DNA from 2 places in the Massilia sp. BGA-UO-ETr-WB1 genome. Region 1 is predicted to be linked to the other one. Evidence: predicted binding sites of a transcription regulator. Region 1 holds the regulator's gene; the other holds the start of a gene.
The links. Region 1 encodes NrdR, which represses ribonucleotide reductase genes. Its sites were predicted from a motif close to CACNANATNTNGTG; they were not measured.
Positions count from the first base shown of each region.

Region 2: the regulator NrdR is predicted to act here: its motif matches at 3,389-3,402, upstream of AC56DV_RS05870 (ribonucleoside-diphosphate reductase subunit alpha).

Region 1 is NZ_JCAQOT010000023.1:106,223-120,691, forward strand. It holds gene tolB (Tol-Pal system beta propeller repeat protein TolB) at 1-622, opposite strand, end outside; gene tolA (cell envelope integrity protein TolA) at 631-1,563, opposite strand; gene AC56DV_RS08945 (ExbD/TolR family protein) at 1,566-2,006, opposite strand; gene tolQ (protein TolQ) at 2,022-2,711, opposite strand; gene ybgC (tol-pal system-associated acyl-CoA thioesterase) at 2,716-3,138, opposite strand; gene AC56DV_RS08960 (SDR family oxidoreductase) at 3,245-3,991, opposite strand; ZMP/ZTP riboswitch at 4,076-4,195, shown strand; gene glyA (serine hydroxymethyltransferase) at 4,286-5,530, shown strand; gene nrdR (transcriptional regulator NrdR) at 5,609-6,070, shown strand; gene AC56DV_RS08975 (RpnC/YadD family protein) at 6,078-7,157, opposite strand; gene pilV (type IV pilus modification protein PilV) at 7,383-7,937, shown strand; gene AC56DV_RS08985 (PilW family protein) at 8,048-8,986, shown strand; gene AC56DV_RS08990 (pilus assembly PilX family protein) at 8,986-9,618, shown strand; gene AC56DV_RS08995 (pilus assembly protein) at 9,630-11,762, shown strand; gene AC56DV_RS09000 (type IV pilin protein) at 11,759-12,214, shown strand; gene AC56DV_RS09005 (GspH/FimT family pseudopilin) at 12,235-12,771, shown strand; gene ribD (bifunctional diaminohydroxyphosphoribosylaminopyrimidine deaminase/5-amino-6-(5-phosphoribosylamino)uracil reductase RibD) at 12,798-13,895, shown strand; gene AC56DV_RS09015 (riboflavin synthase) at 13,905-14,469, shown strand, end outside.
Region 2 is NZ_JCAQOT010000021.1:258,225-272,693, forward strand. It holds gene AC56DV_RS05865 (ribonucleotide-diphosphate reductase subunit beta) at 1-291, opposite strand, end outside; gene AC56DV_RS05870 (ribonucleoside-diphosphate reductase subunit alpha) at 352-3,291, opposite strand; gene AC56DV_RS05875 (sigma-54-dependent transcriptional regulator) at 3,692-5,275, opposite strand; gene AC56DV_RS05880 (sensor histidine kinase) at 5,302-6,993, opposite strand; gene AC56DV_RS05885 (PP0621 family protein) at 6,995-7,324, opposite strand; gene AC56DV_RS05890 (cytochrome C assembly family protein) at 7,321-8,124, opposite strand; gene AC56DV_RS05895 (ABC transporter ATP-binding protein) at 8,183-8,974, opposite strand; gene AC56DV_RS05900 (ABC transporter permease) at 8,974-9,807, opposite strand; gene AC56DV_RS05905 (ABC transporter substrate-binding protein) at 9,817-10,794, opposite strand; gene AC56DV_RS05910 (NHL repeat-containing protein) at 11,036-13,354, shown strand; gene AC56DV_RS05915 (NHL repeat-containing protein) at 13,412-14,469, shown strand, end outside.

The sequences.
Region 1 (14,469 bases):
AGGCCACCTTGTTGCCGTCCGGCGACCAGGATGGCGAAATGATGGGCTCGTTCGAGATCAGCGCCGGCTGTTCGTTCTCGCCGTCCGAGTCGGCGACCACCAGGCGGTACTGGCGGCCCTGTTGGGCCACGTAGGCCACGCGCGTGGCGAAGGCGCCGCGCACGCCGGTCAGCTTTTCAAACACGTCGTCGGCGATCTTGTGGGCCGCCAGGCGGGTTTCGTTGGGGTGCGCGGACTGGTCCAGCTGCGACAGCTTGGTGGCCTTGATGGTGTCGAACAGCTTGTAGCGCACGTCGAAGGCGCCGTTGGCCAGCTTGCTCACGGTGCCGACCACGATGGCGTTGGCGCCGCGCGATTTCCACTGGTTGTAGTCGACGTCGTTGACGTTGCTGACCGTGCCGGCGTCGATGATCTTGAACATGCCGCTGCGTTCCAGGTCGGCCTTGATGATGGCCGAGGCCTGGCTCGGGGCCAGGTTTTCGTCGGCGAAGGTGGCCACGGCCACCGGGATCTGGTTGCTGCCGACGCCGGAAATTTCCACCTTCAGCTGCGCGTAGGCGTTCAGGCTGGCCAGCAGGCTGGCGGCGACAAGTGCATTGGTCACGCTAGTCAGTTTTTTCATATTGGTTCTCAAGGCAAATCTTTCATGTTGAATCCCGCGGTAATCTCGCGTTCCACCGAGCCGTCTTTCTTCTTCGGCAAAGGCGACGACTTGGCGATGGCTGCTTCCACCGCCAGGTCGTAGGCGGGAATACCGCTACTCTTGATCTTCCGGACCGAAATAATTTCCCCAGTTGGCAGTTGCTCGATCTTGAACTCGGCGCGCGGGTTGCCGGCGACGTCGCTGCCGCCATACGCGATGTTGCTCTTGATCTTGGCGGTAATGGCGGCCACGTAACCGCTGTCCAGGCGCGGCGCGGTCGCTTTCGCGGCCGTGCCGGTGGTGCCTGCGCCAGCGGTGCCCATGATGCGCGCCAGAGTCGCTTCGCGCTGTTTATCCAGCTTCTTCTGCTCTGCTTCCGCTTTGGCCTTGGCCGCTTTTTCAGCGGCTTTTTTCTCTTCCTTGGCCTTGTCTTCCTTGGCCTTCTCTTCCTCGGCCTGCTTCTTCTCTTCGAGCTTCTTCTTCTCGTCGAGTTTTTTCTTCTCGTCGAGCTTCTTCTGCTCTTCAATCTTCTTCTGCTTCTCTTCCTCGACGCGTTCCTTCTCGGCCTTTTCCTTGGCCTTGCGCTTTTGCAGCGCGATGTCCGGATCCACGGCCGGCGGCGGCGCCTCCACTGGTGGCGCTACCACTTTGGGGGGCGGCGCCGGTATCGGTTCGGGCTCCGGTTCGGGCTCCGGCTTCACTTCCGGCGGCGTCGGCGCGGGCGGGGCGGCGGTCTGGGTGGTCATGTCCCACACTTCCGCTTCCACCGCCACCGGCTCGGTGTTCTGCCACGCCACGCCCACCCACAGGAAGAACAGCAGGCCCGCGTGCATGGCCGCAGCCAGGCCGATCGAGCTCCAGCGGTCGTCGCGTTTCGGCACCCGGTACGGGCCGCCTGCGGTTGCGTGTTTCATCGTCATGCTTACTTCGTGGCCAGGCCAACCCGGTTGATGCCCATTTTCTTCGATTCGGAGATCAGCTGGATCACATCGTCGTACTTGCTTTCCTTGTCGCCGGAGATCATTACCGGATACTCGGGGTGTGCTTCATGCAGCTTGCGCAGCTTGCGCACCAGCGCGTCGCGGTTCGGCTCGGTTTCCGGCGCGTCCGCGTTCTTGCCCTGCACGCCGATCGACAGCGCGCCGTTGGGTTTGATGATGATCTGGATGTAATCGTCCGGCGGGCGGGTGGAGCGCTCGGCTTGCGGCAGGTCCACCTGCGACGGGTTGTTGGACGACGGCATCACCATGAAAATAATGAGCAGCACCAGCATCACGTCGATGTAGGGCACGACGTTGATTTCGGACTTCAGCTTGCGGCTGCCACGGCTGCCGCGCATGCCGCTGGAGAAGGAAGATGCCATGGTTGTCCTCCCCGCTTAGCGCGATTGGCGCTGCAGGATGTTGGAGAATTCTTCCACAAAGCTCTCGAAACGGATAGCCAGGCGGTCGATATCGTGCGAGAAGCGGTTGTAGGCGACCACGGCGGGGATCGCGGCGAACAGGCCGATGGCGGTGGCGATCAGCGCTTCGGCAATGCCGGGCGCGACGGCGGCCAGGGTGGCTTGCTGCACGTTGGCCAGGCCGCGGAAGGCGTTCATGATGCCCCACACGGTGCCCAGCAGGCCGATGTACGGCGACACCGAGCCGACCGAGGCCAGGAAGGCCAGGTGCGACTCGAGCGCGTCCATTTCGCGCTGGAAGGCGGCGCGCATGGCGCGGCGCGCGCCGTCCAGCACGGCGCCGGAGTCCATTTCGCGGCTGCCGGCGTGCGCGGCCTTGCCCTTGATGAATTCGCCCATGCCCGCTTCGAAGATGCGCGCCAGCGCGCCGCTCTGGTCGCGGTTGCTGCCGGCGCTCTGGTGCAGCGCGTGCAGGTTGCCGCCGGCCCAGAAGGTTTTTTCAAAGTCGATGGTCTGGCGGCGCGCGGCGCGCACGGCGAACATCTTGCGGAAAATATAAGTCCAGCTGGTGAGCGAAATACCGAGCAGCAGCGCCATGATCAGCTGAACGATCAGGTGCGCGTTGGAGATGAGGGCGATGAAGGAGAGGTCTTGGGTGACGTTCATTGTTTCAGTCTGAGTTTGGGGATGACTCGGCGCCGCGCATGCGTGCCGCTACCACATCGGGAACCGCGCGCGGACGCAGCGCGGAATCGACGCAACCAACTTTTACGCGCGCCGTGTTGAGCAATTGATCGCCGTTCCAGGCCTGCTGCACGAACTGCAGCGAGGCGCGGCCCAGCTTTTCGATACTTAAGGTTAATTTTAATACATCGTCCAGCTTGGCTGGCGCGTGATACTCGGCAGCGACGTTCTTCACGACGAACATGGCGTCGTGCTCCTGCAGCAGGGCGTGCTGGTCAACGCCGATCGCGCGCAGCCATTCGGTCCGCGCGCGTTCGAAAAATTTGAGATAATTTGCGTAATAGACAATGCCACCGGCATCGGTGTCTTCGTAATAGACACGGACATTCCAGGTAAAGGCTGAAGGCATGTTGTTCTGACTACTAATGAGATTGGGCAATATTCTACGCGATTTCGCCGGCCAGTTTGAGCATCTTGTAACACTCGCTTACGTTTTTCCGGCGAAAACGCCAATTTTAGCCGCGTTTGATGGTGAAAGGGGAGAAACCCTGACAAGTCGGCATCAGTTCGATCTGGTTCACGTTCATGTGCGGCGGCAGGGTGGCGATCCAGTAGGCGGTGTTGGCGATGTCCTGCGGCGACAGCGGCACCGTGCCTTCGTAGACTTTGGCGGCGGCAGCGTCGTCGCCCTTCAGGCGCACGTTGGAGAATTCGGTGCCGCCGCACAGGCCGGGCGCCAGGTTGGTGGCGCGCACGCCGGTGCCCACCAGGTCGGCGCGCAGGTTCAGCGTGAACTGTTCCACGAAGGCCTTGGTGGCGCCGTACACGTTGCCGCCCGGGTAAGGATAGGCGCCGGCCGTGGAGCCGATGTTGATGATGGTGCCGCTGCCGCGCGCCACCATGGCCGGCAGGATGGCATGGGTCATGGTCACCAGGCCCTTGCAGTTGGTGTCGATCATGGTTTCCCAGTCGTCCAGCGACGCTTCGTGGGCGGGCTTGACGCCCAGCGCCAGGCCGGCATTGTTGACCAGCACGTCGATCTCGCGCCATTCGGGCGGCAGGCTGTCGAGCGCGGCGCGGATGGCGGCCTTGTCGGTCACATCCAGTTGCAGCGGCAGGACCTTGTCGCCCAGTTCGGCGGCCAGCGCCTGCAGGCGCTCGGTGCGGCGCGCGGCGATGACGGCTTTGTGGCCGTTGGCGGTGAATACGCGGGCCATGGCGGCGCCGAAGCCGGCGCTGGCGCCGGTGATGAAAACGATCATATTGGTTCCTTGCAAGATGGCATAGTGGAAATTAGGGCAAGTGTAGCGTAATTGCCTGAGTTGATAGTACAATCTGGCTTCCATTACGTCTCACGTGACTGGCGAAAAGCCGGGTCTGCGCTTGCGCGATCTGTCGGCGAAAGGTGGGCATCCACCGGGGAACGTGAGATTTCAATTCAACAGCCGTTCGCCTGGGCAGCCACCGATGGAAAGCACGAAGAGGCTGCTCCTCGCTTATTGGCGTTCCTCATTCGATCCACCTGCCAGATTTACTCTCTCACTTGGAGTTTTTTCATGTTTGCAAAAGATCACACCCTGTCCTCCGTCGATCCAGACCTGTTCGCCGCGATCCAGAAGGAAAACACCCGCCAGCACGACCATATCGAGCTGATCGCTTCGGAGAACTACACTTCGCCGGCGGTCATGGAAGCCCAGGGCTCCCAGCTGACCAACAAGTACGCCGAAGGCTACCCGGGCAAGCGCTACTACGGCGGCTGCGAATACGTGGACGTGGTGGAGCAACTGGCGATCGACCGCGTGAAGCAGCTGTTCGGCGCGGAAGCGGCCAACGTGCAGCCGAACTCGGGCTCGCAAGCCAACCAGGGCGTGTTCTTCGCCGTGCTGAAACCGGGCGACACCATCATGGGCATGTCGCTGGCCGAAGGCGGCCACCTGACCCACGGCATGGCGCTGAACATGTCCGGCAAGTGGTTCAACGTGGTGTCCTACGGCCTGACCGCTGAAGAAGACATCGACTACGACGCGATGGAAGCGCTGGCCAAGGAACACAAGCCGAAGCTGATCATCGCCGGCGCATCGGCGTTCTCCAAGAAGATCGACTTCGAGCGCTTTGCCGCCGTGGCGAAATCCGTGGGCGCCTACTTCATGGTGGACATGGCCCACTACGCCGGCCTGATCGCCGCCGGCCTGTACCCTAACCCGGTGCCGCACGCCGACTTCGTCACCTCGACCACGCACAAATCGCTGCGCGGCCCGCGCGGCGGCATCATCCTGATGAAGGCCGAGCACGAGAAGATCATCAACTCGGCCATCTTCCCAGGCATCCAGGGCGGCCCGCTGATGCACGTCATCGCCGGCAAGGCCGTGGCCTTCCAGGAAGCGCTGCAGCCGGCGTTCAAGGAATACCAGCAGCAAGTGGTGAAGAACGCCGACGTGCTGGCCAAGACGCTGATCAAGCGCGGCCTGCGCATCGTGTCGGGCGGCACCGAGTCGCACGTGTTCCTGGTGGACCTGCGCGCCAAGAACCTGACCGGCAAGGAAGCCGAGGCCATCCTGGGCCAGGCGCACATCACCTGCAACAAGAACGGCATCCCGAACGACCCGCAAAAACCGTTCGTGACCTCGGGCATCCGCCTGGGTTCGCCGGCCATGACCACCCGCGGTTTCAAGGAAGCCGAAGCCGAGCAAGTGGGCAACCTGATCGCCGACGTGCTGGACAATCCGCACGACGCGGCCACCATCGAGCGCGTAAAAGCGGCGGTGAAGGTGCTGGCTGACGCGCATCCGGTTTACGCTTAAACATTGTCTTGGTAACATCAGGGGCGCCGTGACCGTGTCGGTCCGGCGCTCTTTTAACATTCGAAAGCGCCGCGCCAGATGAAATGTCCGTTCTGTCAGCATGAAGAAATCCACGTCCTCGACACCCGCGTGTCGGAGGAGGGGGACGCAATCCGCCGCCGCCGCCGCTGCGGCAAGTGCGACAAGCGCTTCACGACCTACGAGCGGATCGAACTTGTGATGCCCTTCGTGGTCAAAAAGAACGGCAGCCGCACGGAGTACGCTGCGGCCAAGTTGCGCGGCTCCTTGACGCTGGCCTTGCGCAAGCGCCCCGTCGCGGCTGCCTCGGTGGACCTTGCGGTGCAGGCGATTGAAGAGAAGCTGCTCACCAGCGGCAAGCGCGAAGTCGATTCGCACTACATCGGCGAGCTGGTGATGCAGGAGCTGAAGCGGCTGGACAAGGTGGCCTACATCCGCTTCGCGTCGGTCTACAAGAACTTCGAGGACCTGGCCGAGTTCCAGGACGCCATCGAAGAAGTGGGGCAGTCGCCGAAGTCCTAGCGCCGGCTTAGTGGCGCGGGAAAATCTGGTCCAGCCTGCGGACGTCGATGACGGCCTTGGCCCAATCCTGCAACTGCGCCGGGCCGGCATTGGCGACCATTGCTGCGATGTCGTCCGGCAGCGGCCCGAAACGCTGGGTTAGCTGCAGGGCGAGCAGTGTTGCCTGGCCTTGCTGCACGCCCTGTTGCACGCCCTGTTGCATGCCCTGTTGCATACCCTGCAGCAGCCCTTCCTGCAGGCCCTGTTGCATGCCCTGCTGCAGCCCTTCCTGCCGTCCGTCCCGCATCGCTTTTTCCTTTGCCTGGGCAAGCTCGCGCTGCATTTCGATTCTGGCGCCGCGTGGAATATAGTTTTCCATGGTTGGCCTCCCCTGAAGTTCAACGGTGTCCTGCCAAAACTGGTTCTCCAGCACCGTTGGCAGGCGCATGATCCAGTCTATGACATGAAATAAGTTTACGATACGTTGCCGCTCCCAGTCACGCGCCAGGAGCAACCGTGTCAGCTTCCATTTTGCGGCCAGGCGAAGTGCGGGTTGGAGGTGGGTCTGCTGGGTGAGCAAGTGCGCTGCGGTCAGCAAGGCAAAGGGATTGTCATCCATCAGCAGCCCATCGATGCAGTCCGCGTAGTCTTGCAGCTTGGCGGTACGAAACCGTAGCAGCAATTCGCACCCGAACAGCTCATAGCCGAATGACTCAGGGCGCCACCGCTGCACCGTGTCCGCCAGCACCACCAGGCTGGCCACTTCGCGGCGATAGTGATCATAGATGCGGTACTGGTAAACGAAGATGCGTTCGGGCAGTTCTCGATCGCAGTCGGCTTGCACTTCGATGTGCAGCAATACCCACCGTTCCTGGCCATCCAGTGTGTACACCCGGACCAACTGGTCCGCCAGCCTTTTGCCGAGCGCGCCGTCCAGCGCCAGTTGCTGAAGTTCAGTATCGAGAAATTCAGGCGCCCGGCGCCAGTCGATGGCGCCATGCATATCGGGAAAGTAAAAGGCAATGAAATCGGAAAAAAACTGGACCAGGGCGCTTTTCCAGGGAGCGTCGTAACTCTCGTTCGGCGGAGGCGGAAAGTTGGCTGGCATCGCTCCAGTTTAGTAGCCCTGGCCCGGGCCGCTTCGATCTGGCGCAAGGGACAGTCGGAAATTCCGCCTTGCACGTTTCACTCTGGACTGCAATGACGAGCGGCAACAGACGGCAATTTTTCAAGGCAGAGTTACCTCGGCTTTGATGCACGTCAAACCGGCCGCCGCGTGCGCTGCTAACTTGCATTCAGGTTGTCCCTCAGTCGGCTTGTGCGGAGGTGGCGAATGGCGTCGCAGCGGCGGGTGCGCGGATTTGCGCTGATCGAAGTGCTGGTGGCGGTGGTCGTGCTGGCCATCGGCGTGCTGGGCGCCAGCGCCATGCAACTGGTGGCAATGCGCGTGCGCTATGAATCGCAATTGCTGAGCAACGCCGCGCAGATGGCGTCGGCCATGGCCGACCGTATTCGGGCCAACCCCGGCCAGATCGGGACGGCCTACCTGGCGCTGGACTATGACGCGCACACTGAGCCCGTCCCGGCCGCACCGGGCCGCCAATGCTGGGCCGCCGCGTGCGACAGTGCAGCCATGGCCGACGCCGATATCTACGACCTGAAGCGGCAAGTGGCCGCGCAACTGCCGGCCGGGCGGGCGCGCATTTGCCGTGACGCCGGAATGTGGGCCAGCGGCCAGCTGCGCTGGTCCTGCGCGGGCGGCCCGGGTGCGGCGGTTGTCATCAAGATAGGCTGGCGCGGCAAGAATCCCGATGGCACGCCCGCCACGGACGCCGAGGGCGGCTATGCGCCCGGCGTCGCGTTGGCGATGGCGGGAGTTGTGCCATGAGCTGCGGCGCGAGTGCCGTTGCGGGCAGTGGCGGAAAGCCTGCCACGAGCGGCGCTGCCGTTGGATGCCGGCATGGCGGGCGGATGAAACCAGGCCGCTGCGGACACGCCATGCGGGGACTGGGGCTGGTCGAGATGTTCGTGGCGCTGCTGGTGGGCATGCTGGTCACGCTGGTGGCCAGCGCGCTGGTGGTCAACGCCAGCGCCAACTATGTCCACCACACGGAAAGCGCCCGCCTGAACGACAGCGGCCGCTACGCGCTGGCCATCGTTGGCCAGGCAGTACGGCAAGCCGCATTCGTGAACTGGGACGCCGCCGGCGTGCCGCCCGCCACATTGCCCGAAACCAGCGCCAACATCAGCGGGCTGGACGCGGCCAGCATTACGCGCACGGCCAACGGAATCGACGAACCGCTCGGGCACTCCGTCAACGGCAGCGACGTGCTGGCCCTGCGTTACGCCGGCTCCGGCATCCCCGACGCCGACGGCTCCATGCTGAACTGCGCCGGCTTCGGCATCGCCGCCGCCGGCACTGAGGTGCAGCGCGGCTGGAGCATTTTCTACGTCGCCATGGGCGGAGACGGCGTGGCCGAGCTGCGCTGCAAATACAAGAGCGCCCACAGCTGGGGCGCGGACGCCATCGTGCGCGGTGTCGATTCCTTTCAAGTCCTGTATGGCTTGGACACGGACACGCCCGCCGACGGCATCCCCAACCGCTATCTCAACGCCGATGCCGTCCGCGCGCTGGATGGCGAACTGGTGCTGGAGGGCGCCACCGCCGCAGCCAGGGCGCAGGACCTGAACCGCAAGACCTGGTGGAAGCGCGTCGCCAGCATCAAAGTGGGATTGCTGCTCCATGGCGAAGCCTACTCGCGTCCCGGCGCGGAACCTGCGCAATACGAGCTGCTGGGGAGCGCCTATGCCAATAGCGCAGCCGGCAGCGACCGGGGCGTGCGCATTGACGAGAGCTTGCTGCCCGAAGGCCAGCGGCAGCGCGTGCGGCGCGCATTCGAAACATTCATCGCGCTGCGCAATCCAGGAGGTACGTGATGGCAGTCTTCCGGCAAATGAGCGGCGATGCCATGCTCGCCGAGCAGGGCATCGCCTTGCTGGTGACGCTGCTGATGCTGATTGCCGTGCTGCTGCTTGGCGCATCGGCTGCGCGCATGGCCATGCTGGGCGAGAAAGCGGCGCGCGCGGAGCGGGACCGGTACGTGGCCTTGCAGGCGGCGGAGGATGCGCTGGCCGATGCGGGAAAAGAGATCAATGGCAGCGCCGCCAGCGCGCCGGCCCGCACCGCGCTGCTGGCCGCCGGCAATGGCCTGGGCTTTGTCGCGGGCTGCGGCATGGGCGCCGACAATCCCTCGCTTGGCCTGTGCGCCCACGCGGGCGGCGAGGCGCCCGTATGGGAAACCGTGGACATCGGCGACGACGGCGCCGCCTCGCGCTCGGTGCCGTTCGGGCGCTTCACCGGAGCCGCGATGGAGACTGGCCAGGGCTTTCTGCCATTCCGGCGGCCACGCTACATCATCGAGCGCGTGCCTTACCATCCGCCCGGCGAAGACGCCGCCAGCCTGCATTACTTTTACCGCGTTACCGCCATCGGATTCGGCGCCCGGGAATCGACCGAAGTCGTGCTGCAAGGCAGTTTCCGGCAGGCCGATGGGGGAGGGGCGCCATGAGGGCGGCGCGCATGCCGAAGCGGCTGGGCTGGCACTGCGCGGTCTTGGCAATCGCCGCAGCCGCAGCCGCTGCCGCCGCTGCGGCAGCACCGCCGCTGGTGGAACTGGCCACCGAGCCGCTGGGCGCGGATTGTGTGCCTCGCCCGGACAGTTTCCGCGCCGCAGCCGTCGTGGCATCCACCCCTTCCGGCATGGCCGTGTTCCAGGCCAGCGCGCGGCCGGCCGGCTGGAGCGGCCGGTTCACCCGGTCTGCGCTCAGCCTGGATGCATCCGGCGCGCCGCAGATCACGCCCCCGCAGTGGGATGCCGCCGCTTTGCTGGATGCCTTGCCCGACGCCGCCGGTTCGCGCCGCATCTACACGTCCAAACTGGAGCAGGGCGTCCGCGTAACGGTGCCGCTGGCATGGGACCAGTTGTCCGCAGCCCAGCGCGCCGCGCTGAACCGGGCGCCGCCTCCGGCGCGTCCCGTGTCCGACGGCAGGGGCGAGCAACGCCTGGCCTGGCTGCGCGGCGACCGCAGTCAGGAGGATGGCCTGTTCCGCCGCCGTACCAGCATCCTCGGCGACGCCGTGAACAGCACCCCGGTCTACGCCGGTCCGCCATCCGCCGGCGGAGCCAGCGGAAGCGGCAGCGACAGCTACCGTGCCCACTACGACAGCCACAGGGTGCGCCGTCCGGCGGTTTACCTCGGCGCCAATGACGGCATGCTGCACGCGTTCGACGCGGCCAGCGGGGCCGAGTTGTTCGCCTATGTACCGGACGCCTTGTTTCCCCGGCTGAACCGGTTGCCGGACCGCGGCTACGGGCATGCCGCCTATGTCGACGGCCCGGCCAGCGTGGCCGATGCACAGTTGGCCGGCGCATGGAGGACCGTGCTGGTGTCGGCCATGGGCGCCGGCGCGCAGGGCGTATTCGCGCTGGACGTCACAGACCCGTCCAGCTTCCCGCTGGGCGGCGGCGCGCTGTGGGAGTTCACCGACCGGGATGACGCTGCGATGGGCAACGTCGCTTCGCTGCCGCAGATCGCCCGGCTGCGACTGCGCAGCGGCGCGGACGACTACCGCTATTTCGCCGTGGTGAGCAGCGGCATCAACAACCACGCCGCCGACGGCAACGCCGATACGGGCAATGCGAGCGCCTTGTTCCTGCTGGCGCTCGACAAGCCTGCAGGGGAATCCTGGCGCTTGAACCGCAATTACTATCGCTTGCAAACGCCGGTCGGAGCACCGGGCCGCGTCAACGTGCTGGGCGCGCCGGCACTGGTGCTGGACAGCGGCGGCGCCTTGCGTTTTGCCTACGCCGGCGATCTGCAGGGCAAGCTGTGGCGCTTCGATTTCAGCGGCGGTGCGCCGTGGCGCGGCGCGGCCGAAGGGCCGGTCTTCGTGGCGCGCGACGCCCAGCGCGTGCTGCAGCCGATCACCGGGCAGCCACGCGCCGTCCATGCGCCCGGCGGCGGTTACCTGATCATGTTCGGGACGGGCCAGCTGTTCGGCGCGAGCGACCGAGACCCCGCCTACTACGCCCAGCAATCGTTTTACGCGGTGCTGGACGACGGCCGGGGCGCCGGCTGGCCGTTGGGCAGGGCGGATCTCGCCGAACGCACGCTGCAAGGCCTGCCCGGCGCCGCCGTGCTCGAACTGCGCGGCCGCGCCTTCACCTACGGCGGCGCAGCCGGCAAGCAAGGCTGGTATGTCGATTTCGGCGGCACCGCCGGCGGGGAGCGCAGCGTCAGCCGCGCCGTGGCGTCGCAAGGGCAGGTCTTCTTCAACACGGTCATCCCCGGCGCCAGCGCCTGCGCAGCCATCGCCAGCCGCAGCTACGCGATGGATATCCTGACCGGGCTGGCGCCGGGCAGCGACGGCTTGCCCATGTCCGGCGAGGCCAGCGGCAGCCTGGTTGCCGACTATCTGCCTGGCCCGCCGGCCGTGATCGTGTCGGATGCAGCGCCGCCCGCGCGCCAGGCCGGCGGGCGTCCGGTTGCCCAAAAGCGCATCACGGCCGTCAACCTGGGCGCCCGGGTGGAGGGCGCGCCATCGTCCGCGCGCACGCGGGCCGTGGTCACCGCCGGCCGCGTCGGTTGGCGCGAAGTGGCGAACTGGCGCGAGCTGCATCGGGCCGCACGGGCGCGGGAGAGCAGGCCATGAGTACGCGCCGCAGCCGGGGCTGGACTATTCTGGAAGTGCTTATCGTGCTGGTGATCGCCATGGTGCTGGCGGCGTTCTCCTATCCGTCCTACAGCCAGTTCGTCATGCGCAGCAAGCGCGTGGAAGGGCAGGCGGCCTTGCAAGTGCTGATGCAGCAACAGGAGCGCCACTTCAGCGCCCACAACCGCTACATCGCATTCTCATCCGGCTCCACCGAACCGGCCGGGCGGCAGTTCAAATGGTGGTCCGGGACCAGCGCGGCCGGCAGCGCTTACGAGATCGAGGCAAAAGCCTGCAGCGATGAGACCATCGAAAACTGCGTGCAGCTGATTGCCACGCCGGGCACCAGCCGGGTGGACGCGCGCTACAAGGACGACGAATGCGGAAAACTGATCCTGACCAGCGCCGGCCAGCGCCTGGCGACGGGCCAGGGCGCGCGCTGCTGGCACTGAGACCGCCGCGCCCCCGAACCTTGGCCGCGCATACGCTGGTAGAAATGCTGGTGGCCCTGGCGGTAGCCGGCATCCTGGCAGGCGCCGCCGTCCCCAGCCTGCAAGCCGTGCTGCAAAAGCAGCAATTGCGGGCCGCCCTGAACGACCTGCTGGGCGCCATCGACCTGACCCGCTCCCTCGCCATCGCGCGCGGCAGCGTGGTGCTGATGGCGCCTGCCGACCCCGCCGGTGCGGCATGGCAGCACGGCTGGACCATCTTCGCCGACCTTAACGCCAACCGCCGCCCGGACCCCGGCGAGGAGCGCATCGCCGTCCAGCAGCCATTGGAGGGAGGCGTGCGCCTCGCTTCGCGCTTCACCTCCGGCACGGGCGCCCAGTATCTTGCATATAATGGCGCTGGGCGCAGCTGCCAGGCCGGCAACAGCCAGGCGGCGCGCTGGGGCACGCTGACGCTGGAAGCCGGCGAGCACAAACGCCTCATCAAGATCAACATGCTGGGCCGGGTAAGGGTGTGCGATCCCGTCGCGCAACCGGACATCTGCACCAGCGCTGACTAAGCTGGCAAACTGAGCGAACCAACGACGTGGACATCAACAACGACACCGAAGGCATGAAGCTGGCCCTGGAATGGGCCGCCAAGGGGCTGTACACCACCTCGCCCAACCCGCGCATCGGCTGCGTCATTGTGCGCGACGGCCGCGTGATCGGCGCCGGCGTCACCCAGCCCGCCGGGCAGGACCACGCTGAAATCCAGGCCATGAAGGACGCGCAGGCGCGCGGCCACGACGTGCGCGGCGCCACCGCCTACGTCACGCTGGAGCCGTGCAATCACCACGGCCGCACGCCGCCCTGCTCGGACGCGCTGGTGCGCGCGGGCTTGGGCCGCGTGGTGGCGGCAATGGAGGACCCGAACCCGCTGGTGGCCGGGCAGGGCCTGGCCAAGCTGGCGGCGGCCGGCATCGAAGTCTCCAGCGGCTTGCTGGCGCACCAGGCGTATGAGCTGAACATCGGCTTCTTCTCGCGCATGACGCGCGGCCTGCCTTGGGTGCGCATGAAGACCGCCGCCAGCCTGGATGGCATGACGGCGCTGCACAATGGCCAAAGCCAGTGGATCACAGGACCCGAGGCGCGCGCTGACGGCCACGCCTGGCGCGCCCGCGCCTGCGCCATCCTGACCGGCATCGGCACCGTCAAGGCGGACGATCCGCAACTGAATGTGCGCTCGGTGGACACGCCGCGCCAGCCGCGCCGTATCGTGGTGGACAGCCGCCTGGACATCAGTCCGTCCGCGCGCGTGCTGGAAGGCGGCGGCACCTGGGTGGTTGCCGCCGTCAGCGACACCGGGAAGGAAGCCGCCCTGCGCGCCGTGGGCGCCGAGATCATCACGCTGCCCAACCCGCACGGCAAGGTGGACCTGGCGGAGCTGATGCGCGAGCTGGGACGCCGCCAGATCAACGAGCTGCACGTGGAAGCGGGCGGCAAGTTGAACGGCTCCCTGATACGCGAAGGCTGCGTGGACGAGCTGCTGGTATACCTGGCGCCCATGCTGCTGGGCGACGCCCAGGGCATGTTCGCCTTGCCCGCGCTGACGGAGCTGAGCGGGCGCAAGAGCCTGAAATTCCACGAGGTTCAGCAGATCGGCGCAGATTTGCGTATCCTTGCCAGATTCACTTCACAATGAGATAGCACCATGTTTACTGGAATTGTTGCCGCAGTCGGCAAAATCACTTCGGTCCAGCCGCTGGAGGGCGGCCATGACGCAGGCGTGCGCCTGGAAATCGACGCCGGCGGCCTGCCGCTGGCCGACGTCGCCCTGGGCGACTCGATCGCCCTGAACGGCGCCTGCATGACCGTCATTGAAAAGACCGACCGCACGTTCAAGGTCGATGTTTCGCGCGAAAGCCTGAATTGCACCGTGGGGCTGGACGGCACCTCCGAAGTCAACCTGGAAAAAGCGCTGACCCTGGCCGAGCGCCTGGGCGGCCACCTGGTGTCCGGCCACGTGGACGGCCTGGGCGTGGTGCGCAAGTTCGAGCCGGTTGGCGAATCGTGGGAGCTGGTGATCGAAGCCCCGCGCGACTTGGCCAAATTCCTGGCGTTCAAGGGTTCGGTGGTGGTCAACGGCGTGTCGCTGACCGTCAACCGCGTGAACGACATCGGCAGCGGCGACGACATGGTGTGCCAGTTCTCCATCAACCTGATCCCGCACACCATTTCCGTCACCACGCTTAAGCACCTGACTGTGGGCGGCAAGG
Region 2 (14,469 bases), on a different contig from region 1:
TTTCACCAGGCGGCGCTCGTCCTCGGACAGGCCGTTCGGGTTCTTCCACAGCTCGATGTCGCGCTGCATGTTCACTTCCTGCGGCATCCAGTGGTTGGCGCAGCCGGCCAGGTATTTGTCCCAGGCCCATTTGTACTTGAACGGCACCAGCTGGTTGACGTCGGTCTGGCCGTTGATGACGCGCTTGTCGTCGGCGTTCACGCGGCGGGCGATCTGCTCGGCGGTGCCTTCGGCGTTGAGTGGTGCTTGGGGTTGCGCGGCTGGCGCAGTGTCTTCGTCCCAGGACAGCATGATATTTCCTTCTTGAATTAGCAAACGGACCGCGCACGCGGCGCGGTCCTTCTTATTGTATTACTGGCAGGCTTCGCATTCCTCGAAACCGTCGTCACCCGGACGCAGGTAGCAGGCGGCACCGTCTTCCACGGCGGCGGCCGGTGCCGCGGCGGTTGCAGCCGCTGCTGCCGCAGGGGCCGCGGCAGCGATGGCGCTGGCCGACATGCCGCCGTCCACGGCCACCGCGTTCAGCGCGCCGGTCTTGGAGGTCGATTTCTCCATGTGGGTGGCGGCGATGGTGCGCAGGTAGTAGGTGGTCTTCAGGCCGCGCAGCCAGGCCAGCTTGTAGGTCTCGTCCAGCTTCTTGCCCGAGGCGCCGGCCATGTAGATGTTCAGCGACTGGGCCTGGTCGATCCACTTCTGGCGGCGCGAGGCGGCTTCCACCAGCCAGCTTGGCGACACTTCGAACGCGGTGGCGTAGATGTCGCGCAGGTCTTGCGGCACGCGGTCGATCTTGGTCAGCGAACCGTCGAAGTACTTCAGGTCGGCGATCATGACCTCGTCCCACAGGTCGCGCGCCTTCAGGTCGCGCACCAGGTAGGAGTTGATCTCGGTGAACTCGCCCGACAGGTTGGACTTCACGTACAGGTTCTGGAACGTTGGCTCGATGCAAGCCGACACGCCGATGATGTTCGAAATGGTGGCGGTCGGGGCGATCGCCACGCAGTTCGAGTTGCGCATGCCGAACTTCTTGATGCGCTCGCGCACCGGGGTCCAGTCCATGGCCGCCGAACGGTCCTGCTCCAGGTAGCCGCCGCGCTCTTCGGCCAGCAGCGCGATCGAGTCCTGCGGCAGGATGCCGCGGTCCCACAGCGAACCCTTGTACGACTCGTAGTGGCCGCGCTCCTCGGCCAGCTCGGTCGAGGCCAGGTAGGCGTAGTAGCACACCGCTTCCATCGAGGTGTCGGCGAAGGCCACGCAGGCGTCCGACGAGAACGGCACGCGCATCATGTGCAGGCAGTCCTGGAAGCCCATCACGCCCAGGCCCACCGGACGGTGGCGCATGTTGGCGTTGCGGGCCTTGTCGACCGCGTAGTAGTTGATGTCGATCACGTTGTCGAGCATGCGCATCGCGGTGCGGATGGTCTTTTGCAGCTTCACGTGGTCCAGCTTGCCCTCTTTCATGTGGGCCGGCAGGTTCACCGAACCCAGGTTGCAGACGGCGATTTCGTCCGGACCGGTGTTCAGCGTGATCTCGGTGCACAGGTTCGACGAGTGCACCACGCCCACGTGCGACTGCGGCGAACGGATGTTGCACGGATCCTTGAACGTGATCCAAGGGTGGCCGGTTTCAAACAGCATGGACAGCATCTTGCGCCACAGGTCCAGCGCGGCGATCTTCTTGAACACGCGGATTTCGCCGGCGGCGGCCTTGGCTTCGTAGCCGGTGTAGGCCAGCTCGAAGGCTTTGCCCACCTTGTCGTGCAGGTCCGGCGTTTCGGACGGCGAGAACAGGGTCCAGTCGCCCTTTTCCATCACGCGCTTCATGAACAGGTCGGGAATCCAGTTGGCCGTGTTCATGTCGTGGGTGCGGCGGCGGTCGTCGCCGGTGTTCTTGCGCAGGTCGAGGAATTCCTCGATGTCCATGTGCCAGGTTTCCAGGTAGGCGCACACCGCGCCCTTGCGCTTGCCGCCCTGGTTGACCGCCACGGCGGTGTCGTTGACCACTTTCAGGAACGGCACCACGCCTTGCGATTTGCCGTTGGTGCCCTTGATGTGGGCGCCCAGCGCGCGCACCGGGGTCCAGTCGTTGCCCAGGCCGCCGGCGAACTTGGCCAGCAGCGCGTTTTCCTTGATGGCGTCGTAGATGCCTTCCAGGTCGTCCGACACGGTGGTCAGGTAGCACGACGACAGCTGCGAGCGCAGGGTGCCCGAGTTGAACAGGGTCGGGGTCGAGCTCATGAAGTCGAAGGTCGACAGCAGGTTGTAGAACTCGATGGCGCGCGCTTCGCGGTTGTCCTCGCGCAGCGCCAGGCCCATGGCCACGCGCATGTAGAAGGCCTGCGGCATCTCGATGCGCACGTCGCGCACGTGCAGGAAGTAGCGGTCGTACAGGGTTTGCAGGCCGATGTAGCCGAACTGCAGGTCGCGGTCGGCCACCAGGGCCTTGGCCAGCTTGGCCAGGTCGAACTTGGCCAGCTCGGCGTCCAGCAGCTCGTTGTCGATGCCCTTGGCGATGTACTGCGGGAAGTAGGTGATGTACTCGGCGGCGGCCTTGGCTTGCGGCACCTCGTGGCCGAACACTTCCTTGCGGATGGTGTGCAGCAGGATGCGGGCCGTCACTTGCGAGTAGGCCGGGTCTTTTTCCATCAGCGCGCGGGCGGCCAGGATGGCGGACTTGTGCAGTTCTTCGACCGGCACGCCGTCGTACAGGTTTTTCACGGTCTCGGCCAGGATGGCGTCCGCGTCCACGTGTTTTTCCAGGCCGGAGCAGGCCGCGTTGATCAGGTCGCGCACTTCCTGCATCACCAGCGGACGGCGCACGCCGTTTTCGGTCACGCTCAGTTCAGGCTCGGCGGCGGCGGCAGTGCCGGCCGCGTCCTTCTTGGCGCGGCGCTCTTCCATGTGCTTGGCGCGGTACAGCACGTAGGCGCGCGCCACGTCGTGCTGGCCCGAGCGCATCAGCGCCAGTTCCACCTGGTCCTGCACGTCTTCGATATGGAAGGTGCCGCCGGACGGCTGGCGGCGCACCAGCGCCGACACCACGCTGTTGGTCAACTCTTCGACGATCTCACGCACACTGGCGGACGCGGCGCTCTGGCCGCCGTGCACGGCCAGGAAAGCCTTGGTCATGGCGACATTGATCTTGGACGGTTCGAACGCCACCACCGCGCCGTTGCGGCGGATGATGCGGAAATCGCCCAGCGCGCTGGCAGCCGTGGCCAGGCCGCTGACTGCGCCCGCCGATGCCGGCGCTTGTGGCGCCGGATTGTTGGTGATGTCTTGAGTAGATTGCATTGAAGCTCCTGGTTTAGCAGCGTGCTGCGCGCGTGTTTTGTGAGAATAAAGTTCGTCAGTTGCCCAAAAGCATCTTTGAACGTTTGCCAAGATTTAACACTACATCTAGTGAATCGGTCAAATTATCGCACTAATTGTAGTGAGCCTATGGGGTCTCGACAAGGGGGAAATTTGGCCCCGGGTGGCAAAATTTCTATTGACATTTTAAGACGCCCTAGCGTTCAGGCCGTAGCGGGTTAGCGAGTACTAACGCACCGATTTGGGCACTGCCTTTTAGTTTGGCAGCCGCCGCCCGCGCCCGAGTGTGCACTGGCGAAAACGCAACATTGCCGGACTGAAAGACGCGGCGCCGCACCCCAAAGCCGGCGACGGGGCAGCATTATAGTCTACCCGGCGCCGCTCAGCCTTCGGGCTCCTGGATGTTGAGTTTTTGCATCTGGTAGCGCAGCTGGCGGAAGCTGATGCCCAGCAGGCTGGCGGCCTGGGTGCGGTTGTACTGGGTCTGCGCCAGCGCGCGCATGATGATGTCGCGCTCGACCTGGGCCAGGTAGTCCGGCAGGTTGCTCGGCAGCGCGTCCAGCGGCGGCGGCGCCAGCGGAGCGGACGGCGCGGGCGGCGGCGCGGCGGCGGCCTGCGTCCCGGGCGCGGCGCGGGGGCGCGGCGCCAGCGGCGCGGCGGGCAGCGGCGCGGCGGGCAACGGCATGTAGCCCTGCGGCGCGGCCTGGGCCGGGGCGTCGTGGCGCAGCTCGGCCGGCGGCGGCACGTAGCCGGGCGGCATGTCGGCCACGCGGCTGCCCTTGAGCGCCAGGTCGCGCACCTCGATCACGCCGTCGTTGGCGAAGGCCAGCGCGCGCTCCAGGATGTTCTCCAGTTCGCGCACATTGCCCGGGAAGGCGTAGCCGCGCAGCGCCTCCAGCACGCCCGGCCCCAGCACCACGCGCTGCTCGAAGGTGCCCAGCCGCGCCAGGATGGCGTCGGTCAGCAGGCCCAGGTCGTCGGCCCGCTCGCGCAGCGGCGGCAGGCTCAGCTCGATCACGTTGAGCCGGTAAAACAAGTCCTGCCGGAACGCGCCGCGCTCGACCAGCTGCTCCAGGTTCTTGTGGGTGGCGCTGATGATGCGCACGTCCACCGCCTCCTCGGCCGTGGCGCCGATCTTGCGCACGCGCCGCTCCTGGATCGCGCGCAGCAGCTTGACCTGCATGGCCAGCGGCAGGTCGGCCACCTCGTCGAGCATCAGGGTGCCGCCGTTGGCGGCCTGGAAAAAGCCGTCGCGCTCGTCGGCCGCGCCGGTAAACGCGCCCTTGCGGTAGCCGAAGAACTCGGCCTCCATCAGCGCCTCGGGGATGGCGCCGCAGTTGACGGCGATAAACGGCTTGCCGGCGCGCGAGCTTTGCGCGTGGATTTCGCGCGCGGCCAGCTCCTTGCCGCTGCCGGACTCGCCATTGATGGCGATCGGCGCCATCGAGCGCGCCAGGCGCGCGATCTGCGCGCGCAGCGCCTGCATCACGGCCGAGTCGCCCTTGAGCCGGCTCGGCTCGCCCGCCGCCGCGCCGGCCGCCCCGGCCGCCGGCGCGTTCAGCCGCAGCGCCGACTGCACCATCACGCGCAGCTGGTCCAGCGCCACCGGCTTGCTGATGTAGTCGAACGCGCCCGCCTTGAGCGCCACCACCGCGTTGTCGGCGCTGCCGTAGGCCGTCACCACCGCGATCGGCGTGTTGCGGAAGCTGGCCGACACCTCGCGCACCAGCTCCAAGCCCAGCCCGTCGGGCAGGCGCATGTCGGTCAGCACCAGCGCATAGGGCGCGGCGCCCTTGCCGTCCGCGCCCTCCCCCTGCGCCTGCGCCAGGTAGGCGCGCGCCTGCGCCAGGTTCTCGGCGCTGTCCACGTCCAGCCCCATCTTGAGCAGGGTGATTTCCAGCAGCTCGCGCAGGTCGGCTTCATCGTCGACGACCAGCACGCGCGGGGAACTGCGGGGAGCACTCATGGGTGTCCTTCTATATAGTAGGTGGTTCAGGCGCCCGGCCTGGCGAACGTGATCACGAAGCGGCCGCTGGAGCGGCGGCTGCCGTCGGCCTGCACGCCGTGGTCGTAGCGGTATTCATAGTCCAGCATGGCCTCGTTATTCAAGCACAATTCGCGCGCCAGATACAGGCCCAGCCCGGTGCCCTTGCTGGAGGTGGTGTAGAACGGCTCGAACAGGTGGGCCCGCACCTCGGGCGAAATGCCGGGACCGTCGTCCTGCACGTGCAGCTCCATGCCGCGCCCGCGCCCGCCCACCACGAACAGCCGGATGCTGCCCGGCCCGCCGCTGGCGTAGCGCACCGCGTTGTTGAGCAGGTTCAGCACCACCTCGCGCAAATGCAGGCCGTCGAAGCGCACCGTGACGGCGCCGGCCGCGCCGCCGCCGGCCGCCGCCGCGTCCACCTGCACGATGCCCGGCGCCAGCGCGTGCGTGTCCTGGAACTCGGCGGCCAGCTCGGCCAGGAAGCCGGCCAGCGCCAGCGGCTCGCTGTGCGGCTGCACCTTGCGCGACAGCTGCAGGATGTCCTCCACCATGCGGTTCACGCGCGCCACATTGTCGCCCACGATCTTGAGCAGGCGCGTGTGCACCGGCCCGGCCAGGTCCTCGCTCAGCAGCGAGGTGGCGTGGCCGATGGCCGACAGCGGGTTGCGCACCTCGTGCGCGATGCTGGCCGTGAGCCGCCCCATCGAGGCCAGCTTCAGTTCCTGCGCCTGGTTCTCGATGGCCGTCACATCCTGCAGGAAGATCACGCCGCGCTGCACGCCCTCGGCCTCGACCGCCGCGAAGCGCACCTTCAGATGCGCGGCCAGGTCGCGCCGCGCGCTCCAGGCCGCCGTCACGTCCTGCAGCGCCGGGTCGGTGTAGGGCTTGATGGTCAAAAACGCCGTGGCCTGGGCCGGGTCGGCGCGCCAGTCGCGGTAGGCGCGCGCCAGCGGCGCCAGCGCCGGCGCCGCGTCGAGCCGGAACTGCGCGTCGCCGGCCAGGCCCAGCATCTGCTGCGCGGCCGGGTTGCCGGCCACCACCTGGCCGTCGGCGCCGAGCACCACGATGCCGTCGCTCATGTGCGACATCACCAGCCGGTTGACCGCCTGCTGCACGCCGATCTCCACCCCGCGCCGCGCCGCCAGCTCCTCCTGGCCGATCAGCTTGGCCGCCATGCGGTTCACCACCAGCACCGCCGCCAGGAAGGCCGCGCCGAACAGGCCGGCCTGCAGCAGGGTGCTGTCGGCCTCGTGCGCCACCATCTGCCACAGCGCCGTGCCCAGCAGGAACAGCGCCACCAGCGAGGCCGAGAACAGCGCCAGCAGCAGCGGCGCCAGGATGGCCAGGCCGGCCAGCGGGAACAGGTACAGGATGGCCAGCCCGCTGCGCGCGCCGCCGGCGCCCACGTAGAGCAGCGAAATGAGGGCCAGGTCGCAGGCGATCTGCAATAGCAGCTGGGCCAGGAAGCGGCGCCGCACCTTGCTGGTGAGTGCCGCGAAGCCCAGCGCCAGCAGCAGATAGGCCGCGCACACCTGGGCGTACATCAGCGTGCCGGCGCCGCGCAGGCCGCGCGTGTCCACGCTCAGATAGGCCAGCAGCACCAGCGCGATCACCACCCGCGTCGCGTTCAGGGTTTGCAGCGAGCGCCAGAAGGTGTCGCGCGACGCGGCCGTCAGCGCTTGCAGGCGCGCCGTCACATCAGGGCGCCGGCTGCTCGGCGTGCGCCTGGCTGCAGAAATCGCGCCCGCCGCGCCGCACCGCTTCGGAGGCCGGGAAGAACACGCCGCAGTGCGCGCAGCTGAGCATGGTTTCCGCCTCGGCCACGGCGCGCGCGCGCGCCTGCGCCTGCGGCGAGCCGGCCTGGCGCGCCCGCTCCTGGGCCAGCGCCTCGGCTTCGGCGGCCGCGCGCGCGGCCGCCACGCGGGCCGCTTCGTGCGGGTCGCTGCGGCGCGCGACCGCGCGCAGCTTGCTGCGGATCGCCGCCACCACCAGGAAAATCAGCGCCAGCCAGAACAAGATACGTGTCATGCCATTCCTCGATGCAAAACCACTTCCAGTACGAAACGGCTGCCGACATAGGCCAGCAGCAAGGTGGCGAAGCCCGCCAGGGTGAAACTGAGCGCCGTCTTGCCGCGCCAGCCGCGGAAGTGGCGGCCCGCCAGCAGCGCCGCGAACAGCAGCCAGGACAGCAGGGTGAAGACCGATTTGTGGTCCCACTTGAGCGCCTTGCCGAACAGTTCCTCGGAAAACACGATGCCCGACAGCACGGTCAGGCTGAGCAGCACGAAGCCGAAGGCGATCAGGCGGAACAGCAGCTTTTCCATGGTCAGCAGCGCCGGCAGCTGGTCCAGCGCGGCCGACAGGAAGCCGGCGCGCTGGCCGCGCGTGTGCAGCCGCGATTCCTGCAGCGCCATCAGCACCGCGTGGAAGGCGGCGATGGTCAGGGTGCTGTAGGCCAGGGTGGCGATGGCGATGTGCCAGCCCAGCATGCGCGCGTTGCCGTCCAGCGCCACCAGCGCGCCGGGGAAGGCGGCCTGCAGCAGCACCGCCAGCGCCGCGTTCGGCATGACGATGCGGCGCAGGCCGTCCAGCGCGAAATTGCGGTTCTCCAGCCAGTAGGCGGCCACCGAAATCCACAGCGCCGACGACAGCATGGCGGCAAAGCCGATGCGCAGCGAGCCGGGCGCCGCCACCGCCAGCCACAGGCTGGCGCCGTGCAGCAGCCAGGCCGCCGCCGTGGCGGCCGAGATCAGTCCGGCCCGCCGCGGCGGCAGCACGGCACACACTATATACAGCAACGCGGCTGCGATCAGAAAATAAGTCTGCATGGCGGAGAGTTTACACTATGCCGCGCCGCTTGGCCGCCCTCGGATGCCCGCCCCCGCCTCAATCCACCGCCGCCATGCGCAGCTCGTCGTTGTGGTGGCGCTGCTGCTCCTCCATCACCAGCTGCCCCAGCTCGCGCTTGAGGGCGTTGAACTCGGGCGAGGCCGGGTCGCGCCCGCGCGGCAGGTCCACCACCAGGTCGCGCTTGACGGTGCCGGGCCGGTAGGTCATGACGACAATCCGGTCGGCCAGGTAAATGGCTTCCTCGATGCTGTGGGTGACGAAGATGATGGTCTTCTTCAGCTCGGACCAGATGCGCAGCAGCTCGTCCTGCAGGTTGCGCCGGGTCAGCGCGTCGAGCGCGCCGAACGGCTCGTCCATCAGCATGATGGGCGAATCGAGCGCCAGCACGCGCGCGATCGCCACCCGCTGGCGCATGCCGCCCGACAGGTCCTTCGGGAAGCGGTTGCCGAAGTCGCCCAGGGACAGCATCTTCAGCAGCCGCGCCACGGTGGCGTCGATCTCGGCCTTGGGCAAGCCCTTGATCTGCAGCCCGAAGGCGACATTGTCGGCCACCGTCATCCACGGGAACAGCGCGTACTCCTGGAACACCATGCCGCGCTCCGGCCCCGGCGCGTCGACCCGCCGGCCGTCGACCACGATCTGGCCGGACGACGGCGGCGCGAAGCCGGCCACCGCGTTCAGCAGGGTCGACTTGCCGCAGCCGGACGGCCCCAGCAGGCAGACGAACTGGCCCTGCGGTATCGCCAGCTCGATGTCCCGCAGCGCCACCACGTCGCGCTCGGCGGTCTGGAACACCTTGCTCACGTTGGAAATCTGTATCTGTGCCATCAGTGCTCCAGTCCCCGGTGCCAGCGCAGCAGGTGGTTGTTGAGGCGGTCCATGCCGACGTCGATCGCCAGGCCCAGCATGCCGATGGTGATCATGCCGGCGATGATCTTGTCGGACCAGAAATACTCGCGCGCCTCCAGGATGCGGAAGCCCAGGCCGTTGTTGACGGCGATCATCTCCGACACGATCACCACGATGAAGGCGGTGCCGATGCCGATGCGCACGCCCGACAGGATGTAGGGCACGGCGGCCGGCAGCATCACGCGCAGGAACATGGTGGCGCCGGAAGCGCCCAGGTTGCGCGCCGCTCTAATATAGATGCTGTCGACCTGGCGCACGCCGGCGATGGTGTTCATCAAGACCGGGAAGAAGGCCCCCAGCGCGATCAGGAACACGGCCGGCGGGTTGCCCAGCCCGAACCACAGGATGGACAGCGGGATGTAGGCGATGGGCGGAATCGGGCGCAGCAGCTGGACCAGCGGGTTCATCCACGCGTACACGCGCGGGCTGGCCCCCATCGACAGGCCCAGCGGCAACGCCAGTCCGGCGCCGATGGCGAAGCCCACCGCCACCCGGTACAAGCTGCCCAGCGAATCGTGGATCAGCTCGCCCGACAGCGCCCACGCCAGCCAGCTGCCCTGGTCCGCCGCGTAGGGCTGCAGCGGCAGCAGGTAGGCGAACCATTTCTCCACCACCGCCAGCGGCGACGGCAGCACCTGCGGGTTGACCCAGCCCAGCATGGCCACCGCCTGCCACAGCGCGATCACCACCGCCGGCACCACCATGCCCACGCCCGCTTCGCGCCAGGCCACCGCGCCCAGGAATCGGCTCATCGCGCCCCCTTATTTGACGTTCAGGCTTTTCTTGGCCGCGTCCAGCAGGTCGGTCTTGACCCAGTCCTTCGCCACCGGCGGCTTGCTCATCCGGCCCACCCCGGTCTTGACCATGACGTCGGTGGTGATCTGGATGTGCTCGGGCGTGATGTCGTAGGAATACGGCGAATTGCTGATCGCGTCCTGGAAGTCGTCGCTGCTGATCTGGCCCTTGAACACCACGTCGCGCACGTACTTCTCGGCCACGGCCGGCTGGTCGATGAAGGTCTTGGTGGCCTCGACGAAGCAGCGCATGAACTTCTCGGCCAGCGGCCGCTTCTCCTTGTAGAACTTCTCCGTCATCACCATGGTGCGGATCGGCTCGCCGATCGGGGTGTCGTAGGGCTTCAGGATCTCGGTGCCGAAGCCCTTGTTGAGCGCCTGCGAGGACTGCGGCTCGGACTGCATCATGGCGTCGATGTTCTTGCCCAGCAGCGCCTGGTTCAAATCCGCGTAGGCCAGCAGCACCAGCTGCACGTCCTTGCCCGGCTGCTCGGACACGGTCAGCCCGGCCTGCTGCAGCTCGGCCAGCAGCAGCACTTCCTGGATGCCGCCGCGCGTCACGCCCACCCGCTTGCCCTTCAAGTCCTTGACCGACTTGAGCTTCAGGTCGGCCCGCCCCACCAGCCGCGCGCCGCCCTTGGCGAAGCCGGCCACCACCACGATGGGCGCGCCGCCGGCGCGGCCGGAGATGGCGGCCTCGGAGGCGGTGGTGCCCACGTCCAGCTCGCCGGCGATGATGGCCTGCATCACGTCCAGGCCCTTGGCGAACATGTGCTCCTCGACCTTGATGCCGCACTTGGGCGCGATCTCCTTGATATAGGAGACGGCGCCGTAGTGCGCGAACTTCAGATTGCCCAGCCGCACCACTTCCTGGGCCTGGGCCGCGCCCTGGCCCGCCGTCAGCAGCGCCGCTGCCAGTACCGTTGCAATCGCCTTCAGCTTCATCTGTGTCTCCTGTTTAGGTGGTGAACCATGCCGTCACGCCAATTTTTCTTCTCAGCCAATAGTACAAGCGTTGCCCGCAATCCAGAACAATTTTTTCGCCGCGCCGTCACGCTTCGTTACAAAACTGCAGCGCCCGGGTGACAATCCGTGAGATTGTGCGGCGGCGCGGCGGGTTACAGTCGGGGCAATATTGCCCTTTTTGCCCCTTTGCCCTGTCGCCCCCTTCAATCCCGGAGTTCCCATGACCCAGCCTTTCTCCCCGTTGCGGCGCGCCGCGCTGCTGGCCTCGCTGCTCGCGCTGAGCGCCTGCGGCGGCGGCGGCGGTTCCACCACCAGCCCCGGCCCCACCCCGCCCGCCGTCGCCGAAACCCTGGCGGTCTCGGCGCCGGTATGGCAGACCGTGGCCGGCGGCAAGTCCATCGGCCTGGCCGCCACCACCGCCACCGGCGCGGCGCCGGCCTGGACCCTGGCGGCGGGCAGCCCCGGCAGCCTGTCGGCCGCCAGCGGCGCCGCCGTCAGCTATGTGCCGCCGGCCGCCGTGGCCGCCATCACCCAGGTCACCGTCAACGCCACCGTGGGCAGCCTGAGCAAAACGCTGAAGCTGACCTTGTATCCCGACCCCGGCCAGCCCGGCCTGAGCCTGGTGGCCGGGCGCACCGGCCCCACCGACGGCGCCCCCGCCATCGACGGCCAGGGCGCGGCGGCCCGCTTCAGCCGCCCGCAGTTGATGGCCAGCGCGCCGGACGGCGCGCTGTACGTGATCGACCAGGACGGCCAGCCGTCCCAGGAAAACCGCTTCAGCGTGCGCCGCGTGAGCACGGCCGGCGTGGTCACCACGCTGTCGACCGGCAATGACCTGGCGCCCGGCTTCCCGGTCTCGGTCACCAGCATCGGGGCCGACCGCAACGGCACCGTCTACCTGACCACCGGCGCGCGCCACTCGCTGATGCACCTGGATGCCTACGGCGGCGCCCTGTATAAGCTAGGCGCGGACGGCAAGCCGGTGCTGGTGGCCGGCGTGGCGCCGCACGACAAGACCGCCAGCGACGCGCTGGTGGACGGCCCGCTGGCAACGGCCCGCTTTAACGCCCCTGTCCTGGCCGGCTTCGACGCCGAGGACAATATCTACCTGTCCGACGCGCGCACGTCGACCTCGCCCAGCCAGCCCTACCGCAAGATCACGCCGGCCGGCGTGGTCAGCACCATCAGCGCACCCGTCGAGGTGCTGACCACGCAGGCCGACGGCAGCACCGAGCTGTACCACACCGCCCCGCCGGAAGGCGTGGTCTACCGCAGCAACCCCAGCGGCGGCCGCACCATCGTGGCAGGCGTCAGCGGCCAGGGCGGCGAAGTGCTGGGCGAGCTGCCCGGCCTGCTGTCCGGCCCGGTCGGCCTGATTCCCACCGGACCCTACACGTACGCGCTGTTCTCGGGCCAGCGCATCGTCAAGCTGACCTTGCCGCGCATCCCGTACACGCCGCCCACCCTCGACGTCGGCGCGCCCACCGTGCCGGTGCTGGCCGGCGGCGCGCCGGTGACCCTGACCGCGCAGGCCGGCCACGCCGCCGTCGCCGGCTGGCAGCTGCTGGCCGGCTCGCCCGGCAGCCTGTCGGCCGGCACCGGCCCCAGCGTAACTTACACGCCGCCGGCCAGCCTGGACGTGGCCGCCAATGTGTCCATCCTGGTCAGCGCCGGCGGCGCCGGCAAGGTGGTCAGCTTCATGGTGCTGCCGTCGCCCGGCACGCCCGGCCTATCGCTGCTGGCCGGCGCCGCCGCCGACAGCGGCACCGAAGCCGACGGCCCGGGCGCCGCCGCGCGCTTCAAGAATCCGTCGCTGCTGACGGTGGACGCGCTCGGCAACGTCTACGTGGCCGACCTGACCGGCAACGTCAGCGCCAGCTTCCCCGAGCCTTACGGCCTGGCGCTGCGCAAGATCGCGCCGGACGGCACCGTCACTACGCGCTTCCGCTACGACGCGCTGCAGCGCACCACCACCGGCATCGCGGTCGACAATGGCGGCAACGCCTACCTGTCCAGCCATCCTTCGCGCGTGGGCGTGGTGCCGGGCCGCGGCGGCGCGATCTTCAAGATCGGCCCGGACGGCCTGCCGGTGCTGTTTGCCGGAACCGAGAACTACACCGCCGGCGACCCGGAGCGCCTGGACGGCACCGGCATCGCGGCGCGCTTCCATTACCCCACGCTGGCCGGCATCGACGGCGCCGGCAACCTGTACGTCGCCGAGTACACCCAGGCCACGCCGGCCGTGCCGGTGTACCGCAAGATCACGCCGGCCGCCGTGGTCACCACCATCGCCGCGCTGCCGGACGGCCTGCTGAACGCCCCCGACGGCAACCGCTACACGCCCGGCAACTACACCGTGCTGCGCACCAGGCCGGACGGCACCCAGAGCGTGGTGGCCGGCGTGACCGGCGTGGCCGGCACGCAGCTGGGCGCCCTGCCCGGCGGCCTGGACTACACCCCGGCCGTGGCCAGCGCCGGCCCCGGCGTGCTGGTGGTCATTTCCGGCGGCGCCGTGCTGCGCCTGGTGCTGCCACAATAATCCACATCGCGGGCAGCCGCGCTGCCCGCCCTCCCTGCCTTGTCCCCGGAGTTCAACTTGATTTCTAATTACACACGCCTCCCGCGGCTGCCGCGCGCAGCCGCATTGGCGGCCGTGGCCGGGCTGCTCGTGCTGGGCGCCTGCGGCGGCGGTGACTCGTCCGCCGTGCCGCCCCCCGAGGTCACGCCGCCGCAGGCGCAAACCGTCAGCCTGTCCATGCCGGCCAGCCGCATACTCGGCAACAAGCCGGTGACCTTGACCGCCGTGCTGGGCCACAACGCGGCGGTCAGCTGGACGCTGGCCGGCGGCAGCCCCGGCACGCTGTCGGCGGCCAGTGGCGCCAGCGTCACCTACACGCCGCCGGCGGCGGCCGTGGCCGCCATCACGCCGGTGACCATCACCGCCACCTCGGGCGGCGTGAGCGCCAGCGCCAGGCTGGCGCTCACGCCCGACCCGCGCCAGCGCACCGGCCTGGCCCTGCTGGCCGGCTCGCTGGGCGGAAGCGGCCTGATCGACGGCAGCGGCAGCGCGGCGCGCTTCAACAAGATCGCCGCCATGGACACCGACAGCAACGGCAACCTGGTGCTGGCCGACGGCGAAGACCTGGGCGGCGCCATCCCCATCCCGCCCAGCGCGATCCGCCAGGTCGATCCCGCCGGCAACGTCGTCACGCGCACCCGGCCCGGCATCCAGTTCGGCCACGCCGACGGCGACAGCAGCAGCGCCCAGATCGGCAACTCGCGCAACGAGGAGCCACACGGCCTGTGGCTGCGCAAAATCGCGCCGGACGGCGCCACCACCACCGTCGTGGCCGACCCGGCCTTCACGATGAAACCCACCGCCGTGTTCGCCGATGCGGACGGCAACCTGTTCGTGTCGGCGAAGTGGCCGTGGAGCAGCCTGTCCTCGCCCAAGGGCGGCGCGCTGTACAAGGTCGCGCAGGACGGCAAGGTCAGCCTGTTCGCCGGTGCCTCTGTACCGGCCGCCGCCGGCGCTTCCACCTCGACCGATGGCACCGGCGCCGCCGTCACCTTCTTCGCGCCGACGCTGGAAGGCATCGACGTGAACGGCAACCTGTTTGTCAGCGACAACGACAAGATCCGCCGCATCACGCC